2 regions of the Paenibacillus sp. RC84 genome follow, and region 2 is predicted to be linked to the other one. Evidence: riboswitches for the same ligand, from Rfam matches in the RefSeq annotation. Region 2 holds a riboswitch; the other holds the start of a gene.
What was found. Region 2 has a riboswitch for ZMP and ZTP ahead of rpiB (ribose 5-phosphate isomerase B). Riboswitches for the same ligand answer to the same signal wherever they lie in the genome.
Positions count from the first base shown of each region.

Region 1 (3,270 bases), on a different contig from region 2:
GCAGCTTCAGCGCCTTCATGAACCGGCTGAATGAAGCCATATCTTTTTCCTGCAAGGATTCGAACCGCACGATGGCCTGCCGAAAAAGATCCGCATTCTCGAGCATCGCGGCTTCTTGCTCTTTAAACTTGGCGCCCGTGGTCAAGCTGGCGGTCATCGATCCCATGGACGCTCCGAGGGCTGCGGCCAAAGCGGCAATGCTTCCTCCGCCGGGCACCGGGGAGCCCGAAGAAGCCTCGGCCAGAAATTCGCGAATCGACTGATCGTACACCCTCATTTGTGCGCTCCCTCCCCGATCTGCATTCCGACCGCTTTTAACAGATTTTCAAACAAGATCAGCGTCGTTAACGTCCCTACGCCTCCCGGCACCGGCGTCATCGCCTTTACCCGCTGCAGAGCGTCCGGGCTCACATCCCCCGTTAATCCCGTGTCCGTTTCGTTGATGCCCGCATCGACAACGACCAGATCCGGGTGCACCATGTCCGCGGTAACCATCCCCGCCCTTCCGGCCGCTGTAATGAGGATGTCCGCACCGGCAATATGACGCGCGAGATTCTCCGTGTGCGAATGGCATACCGTAAGGGTCGCGTGCTCCCGCAGCAGCATAGGCATCAAAGGCCTGCCGACAGTCTCGCCTCTCCCGACGAGCACCACATGCCGCCCTTTCAGTCCGAATCCGAATTCCTGCAGAATGCGGATACAGGACTGGGGCGTTGCCGGGTACAGCCCTTTTGTGCCGAGGAAACAGGCAAGTTTGCTGCCGGGCGTAATCCCGTCCACATCTTTGTCGGAGCGGATAATCTCGAAAGCTTCGGACGGGTTCAAATGCCGGGGCAGCGGAAGCTCCAGCATGATTCCGTGCACGCTTTTGTCTTCGTTCAGCTCTCCGAGATGTCCGAGCAATTCCGACTGCGTAATAGCCGGATCGAATTCCATCAGCCGGTAGCCGATGCCGAGTTTTTGCGCCGTCTTTTCCTTGGCTCTGGCGTAGTATTCGGAAGCCGGATCTCCTTTTAGGAGTACAACCGCCAGGGAAGGTTCTATTCCCCGCTTTTTCCACGCGTCCGTTTCTATTCGGATCGATTCCCTTAACCGACCGGCAAGATCTGCCGTTTTCATTAACATTCCCATGTGTTCCGCCCCCCGATTTATTGGTTCCCTGCAAAAAGAAAACAAAAAAAGTATCCGCAGATCGCGGTTTCCCGTTATCTGCAAATACTTTCGCCCAGGCGTACGGCTATATTTCCCGTGTGCTCCCCCGTGGTTCCCCACGTTCCGCCAGTTACACACCGTTCCAGTGGCCTCATTTTAGCACAGCGAACGTTTTACGGTAAAGTGCCGGAGAAGCATTTTTTTTCAAGATCGGTTGGCACACCGCCTCACTTACAAAGTTTGTACGTTTCCCGGTTTTCTGCTGCCGCGTTCTTTCAGCATCGTTCTCGTGATAAGCAGCATGGAGACGACAATGAGCGCAGCCGGGATATAAAAGATGGACGGCGTGATGCCATCGATCAGCAGCGGCAGGAAATAGCCGACCAGAGAAGCCATTTGAGTAATCACGACATACAGGCTGGCTCCGAACCCGGTTTTGTGCAAAAACATCCGCTGGACGTAGCCCATTGCCACCCCGAGCAGCACGGCCACGTAAAACGAATATAGCGGCTGCATGGCGAAAAAGAACGGCAGATAATCGACATTGGCGTATACCAGATAGACGATCAGAGCGAACAGGCCGGCGAATAGAATGACCGGCTTGAAGCCGTATTTCAGCGCCCAATAGCCCGCAACCGTCATAAACAACAATTCGAACACCGCCTGCGCGCTCCAGATGTAAGACATCAGCTCGGGATTGCCGAACTTCTCGTTCACGACAAGGGGAAGATACAGTCCCCGAATCGCATCGGCGCACGACAGCATAAGCAGCGCGGCCAGCATAGCCAGCGAGAAGGGTTCGCCGCTCTTCTTAACGACCGCTTTGGAAGGCGCTTCCACCGTTTCCCGGTAAAACATCAGAAGGACGAAGAGTGCCGCGTATCCCGCAAGATTGCCCCAGAGTACCCCGTAGAAGGTGAACCATAAGTAAATGTTCGCTCCCAGCAGCAGTCCCGTAAAAAAACCCACGCTGAAAGACGCGCGCAGCCAGAGCTGCGAAATCTCCACGATGTCCGGCGCCAGCTTCGAGAAATGGTTTCGGGCCATGGCAAACATCTGACCCATAACCATCCCGGACGGGGCCGATGCGATCGACATGCCCACCAGCGCGGATACGTACCCGTCGGCTCTCATATAGATCAGCAGCCCGGCCGCACACACCACGGAAGCCGCCATGGGGATGATTTTCTTCCGCGGAATCTTATCGCTTAGAATGCCCACGCTGATCGTGAAAATCATATTGAGCACAAGCGAAACGGCAAAAATCGACGCGATCTCGCCTTTCCCGAGTCCGATCCCTTCTTTTAAGTAAATGGCGTTCATGGGCGCCAAAATCCCGACGCCGATTCCGTACAAAACCATCGCCAGGACCAAAATCCATGCTTTTTTGACGGAAATAAACAATTTGATGTCTGCCGCAACACTCATAACCGGCTCACTCCCTTCCTCTTCCGCATTCGTATACTTCTAATTCGTTTCTTTCGACAATTTCCCTTTTAATTCTAGTTTATTTTCGAATTTACGATTTTTACAAAAAAATATCCAAATTTTCGGGATATTTCGGAGGAGATGTTTTACTATTTACACCATTTTATGTCTATAAATAGTTCTAAAGACCTACTTTCATTGCTTCTACCTTATACTATAATATGGATATGAGGAGGTGAATTGATTCATTTAGACATAAATTGACAGGAGGTAGATGCTAAACTTTTTGACAGGCAGGAATTAAAGCTCATTTGCTGCTCTCGGTAGATAGCCATTCACTGCTTACGATGCCGAATCCTGACCTATCCACCAGAATCACTCTGGTTTGTGTCATTATGATTTTTTACGATTCGCAGCAGTATAGTTCTAAATTCCCTGTATTCCAAATTCACTCAAATCGGAGGTATTAAACTAATGTCCCAATCCATTTCATGGAACCGCTCTCTTTTCAAAGTTTCTCCTTTTCTCGTAGCATTTGCTGCGCTCGTAATCGGTGCCATCTGCTCGCTCGTTTTCGCTGAAAGCGCTTCCGCTCATGGTTATATCACAGGTCCGGCAAGCCGCGCAGCCCTCTGTAATCAAGGCATTAACAAAAACTGCGGAGCCATCGTGTACGAGCCGCAAAGCCTT
Region 1 covers NZ_JBGBYL010000005.1:254,678-257,947, reverse strand. The annotation lists gene ABH899_RS13795 (cyclodeaminase/cyclohydrolase family protein) at 1-277, opposite strand, end outside; gene ABH899_RS13790 (bifunctional 5,10-methylenetetrahydrofolate dehydrogenase/5,10-methenyltetrahydrofolate cyclohydrolase) at 274-1,131, opposite strand; ZMP/ZTP riboswitch at 1,217-1,296, opposite strand; gene ABH899_RS13785 (MFS transporter) at 1,384-2,580, opposite strand; gene ABH899_RS13780 (lytic polysaccharide monooxygenase) at 3,055-3,270, shown strand, end outside.
Region 1: linked by a shared signal. The riboswitch ahead of ABH899_RS13790 (bifunctional 5,10-methylenetetrahydrofolate dehydrogenase/5,10-methenyltetrahydrofolate cyclohydrolase) and the one ahead of rpiB (ribose 5-phosphate isomerase B) in region 2 are both predicted to bind ZMP and ZTP.

Region 2 (3,270 bases):
TGAGCGCCGGAGTGAGGCTGTACATTGGCATGCTCGGCCCCGAAAAGTTCCTTCGCACGGTCGCGCGCGATATCTTCGACGATATCCACGTACTCGCAGCCGCCGTAATAACGCTTGGACGGGTAGCCTTCCGCGTATTTGTTCGTCAGCACGGTGCCCATAGCTTCAAGAACCGCCTGGCTTACAAAGTTTTCGGAAGCGATCAGCTCGATTTTGTCGCGTTGACGGCCAAGCTCCAGGTTCATAGCCTCAACGATTTTCGGGTCCTGTTTACGCAAAAATTCTACCATCTATAACAACCTCCCATGGATTTTAAAATCACAATCAGTTTCACTTTGTACAAGCCGGATAAGCAGAAAAAAAGGTCCCCCGCTTATCACGGCTCCAGATACATTATTCGCAGGCGCCGCTGTCTGCCGCACTTCCCGGACTTGTCCGGGCAGGAGCAGCAGCGCCGACGAGTACGGGAATGCCCGGGCTCTCCGGGACAGCTTCGTACACCGCCCGTTGTCCGCCAATCAGCTTCGGACGCGTATACGCCATCGTCACGTGCGCCTCACCCACCCGTTTCACGGGCGGGCGCACAGGGACGGCTACCCGGCGGAGGTGCATGCCGATCAGCGTGTCGCCGATGTCGATGCCCGCATGGGCGGCGATCTCTTCCACGACGCATGCGCGCTCCAGGTGCCGGTATGCATGGGCGGCCATCGAGCCGCCCGCCTTGGGCACCGGCACTACATTCACCGGCTCCAGCCGGGAGTCTTGCTCCAGCAGCGCTTCTTCGACGACAAGCGCGCGGTTTAAATGCTCGCAGCACTGGAAGGCGAGCCGCAGCCCGTGTTCTTCCGCCACCCGGACAGCGGCGGCGAAAATGCGCTCGGCCGCTTCCGGCGTACCGGACGTGCCGATTCTCTGGCCCCGGACCTCGCTGGTCGAGGTACCGAACACGACGATCTGGCCGCGCCTTAAGCCGCCGGCCTCAATCAGCGCCCGGAAATTGGCCTCAACCGCAGGCCCTATTCCGTCCAGCCAGGCTTTCTCACCGTCATTCATACGATCACCTCCATTTAAAATAGAGCTCCTTACGGATGAATCGTATTCTTCTCTTCCAAAAGCTTCACTTTGTTCAGGCGGTTCTCATGACGTTCGCCGTGCGAAAACTCGGTCTCAATCCAGATCTTGACGATTTCCTGCGCCACGCCGGGTCCGATTACGCGTTCTCCCATAGCAAGCACATTCGTGTCGTTGTGCTCCCGGGTTGCTTTCGCGGAGAACATATCGTGCACAAGCGCGCAGCGGATGCCCGGCATTTTGTTCGCGGCAATGGTCATGCCGATGCCTGTACCGCAAATCAGAATACCTTTGTCCGCCTGCCCGTTAAGCACCATATCGCAAACCGGAACGGCGTAGTCCGGATAGTCGACCGATTGTTCACAGTTGCAGCCGACATCCTTCACTTCATGACCTAACGATTCCAGGTAAGGAACGATAACATCTTTAAGCCGGTATCCGGCGTGATCGGCGCCAATTGCAATTTTCATTGAAAAGCCCTCCTCGGGTGGGAATAAACTGCGTTTGGCTCTATTATAACCCAAACCGATCGGCCGGAGAAAAAAAACCGGCAAATTCCGACTTAACCTGCACCTGTGTAATCGTTAAGAGACAATGAAAAAAAGAGCATGACACGCGTAAATACGCATGTACTGCTCTTTTGCCCAGGCGACCGGCCGTATACCCCGATGCTCCACTGTGGTTACACCCACTCGTCGCCAGTTACATCGGGTCTTCTTTTATGCCCCTATCTTACCGTATTCCCGCAAAACTGTAAAGCCGCTAAAAAATGAAGATTTTGTTAGGCCGGGCAGAAAGATACTGCGACCGTTTGACGCTCATCGGCTTTCCTTTAGCTTTTGAACCAGTTTAACGAGCGCTTCTTCGATTTCTTCCGCCGTATGGCGATAAAGCTCCAACGAACCGCCGTAAGGATCGGAAATATCGTAATCCGGGAGTTGTTTTTCCAAGTGGATGAGCCGTGTCCGCTCTTCTATCGTGATTTCTTCGGAAAGGGCATGCTTAACCTGCACTTCGGCAATCAGCTTCTCCCATTCCGCGGCAGCCGTGATAACCTTGGGGTCGTCTTCTACAAATTCTTTCAGTGTATGTGTTTTATCCGCCGCCTGCGGGAACCGCTGAATAACGGCGCGTTTATGATCTTGTGTCATCGTTAAGATGAGATCGGCCCAATCCACGTCTGCGGATCTAAGAAGACTGGAGCTGATAGAAGCTTCACAGCCTTTTTCACGCAAAACGGAGGAAGATTGCCGGGAAATCGGACTGCCGTCGGAAGCAAAAACCCCTGCAGAACGGATATGGACTTCCAGGTTATCCTGCCGGGCCATATGACGCAAAATCCCTTCAGCCAGCGGGCTGCGGCATGTATTTCCGGTACAGACAAAAAGGATCTGTTTCATGTTTCGTCTACCTCCTTACAGAGTATTCCAACGGGTTATTCCGCTCTCTATATATTGTACCGTTTTTTTGAAATCAGGGACACTTTACAGCAGAAATTTCAGACCGAACAGCAGCAAAATCACACCGCCCAGCGCTTCTCCGTATTCACCGATCCAGCTTCCCACATGACGCCCGAGCATAAGCCCCAGAATCGACATGCCTCCGCCCAGCAATCCGAAAAGCAGCACCGTCAAAACCACATCCGTTGCGAAAATCCCCAGCGAAACGCCGACAGAAAAAGAATCCACGCTCACGCTTAACGCAAACAGGACCATTCCCCAGAAGGTGCGATGATCGAATGCATTGGAATCTTCTCCCCGGAACGAGCTGTAAATCATATGGGATCCTAACAAAATGAGCAGACCGCCCCCGGCCGCTACGGCAACTTGTCCGAGTAAAGAACCGAGATAATGTCCCGCATACATGCCGAGCAGCGGCATGAGGATATGAAAGAGACCGATCACGATGCTGATTTTAAGAATATGCAGCAGGCGTATACCCCTCATTCCAATTCCAATCCCTAAAGAAAACGCGTCAAAACCAAGCGCAATAGCCATGATGAAGATCGTCACCAGTTGGCCCCATACGAAAGGTGACACGCCCGCCAGTGCCGCCATTGGTATTTCCCCCTGTCCACTTTTTCTCTCTCAAGATATGCGGACAAACCGGGAAACATGCTATGGACTTGTACCTGTCTGCATAACCGATACAGGCGGCTGCTTTTCGGAACGGAAAAGAATAAAGACGTTCCGGGGGACC
Region 2 covers NZ_JBGBYL010000013.1:46,264-49,533, reverse strand. The annotation lists gene ABH899_RS25860 (serine hydroxymethyltransferase) at 1-290, opposite strand, end outside; gene ABH899_RS25855 (TIGR01440 family protein) at 394-1,053, opposite strand; gene rpiB (ribose 5-phosphate isomerase B) at 1,083-1,541, opposite strand; ZMP/ZTP riboswitch at 1,707-1,787, opposite strand; gene ABH899_RS25845 (low molecular weight protein arginine phosphatase) at 1,890-2,471, opposite strand; gene ABH899_RS25840 (manganese efflux pump MntP) at 2,556-3,128, opposite strand.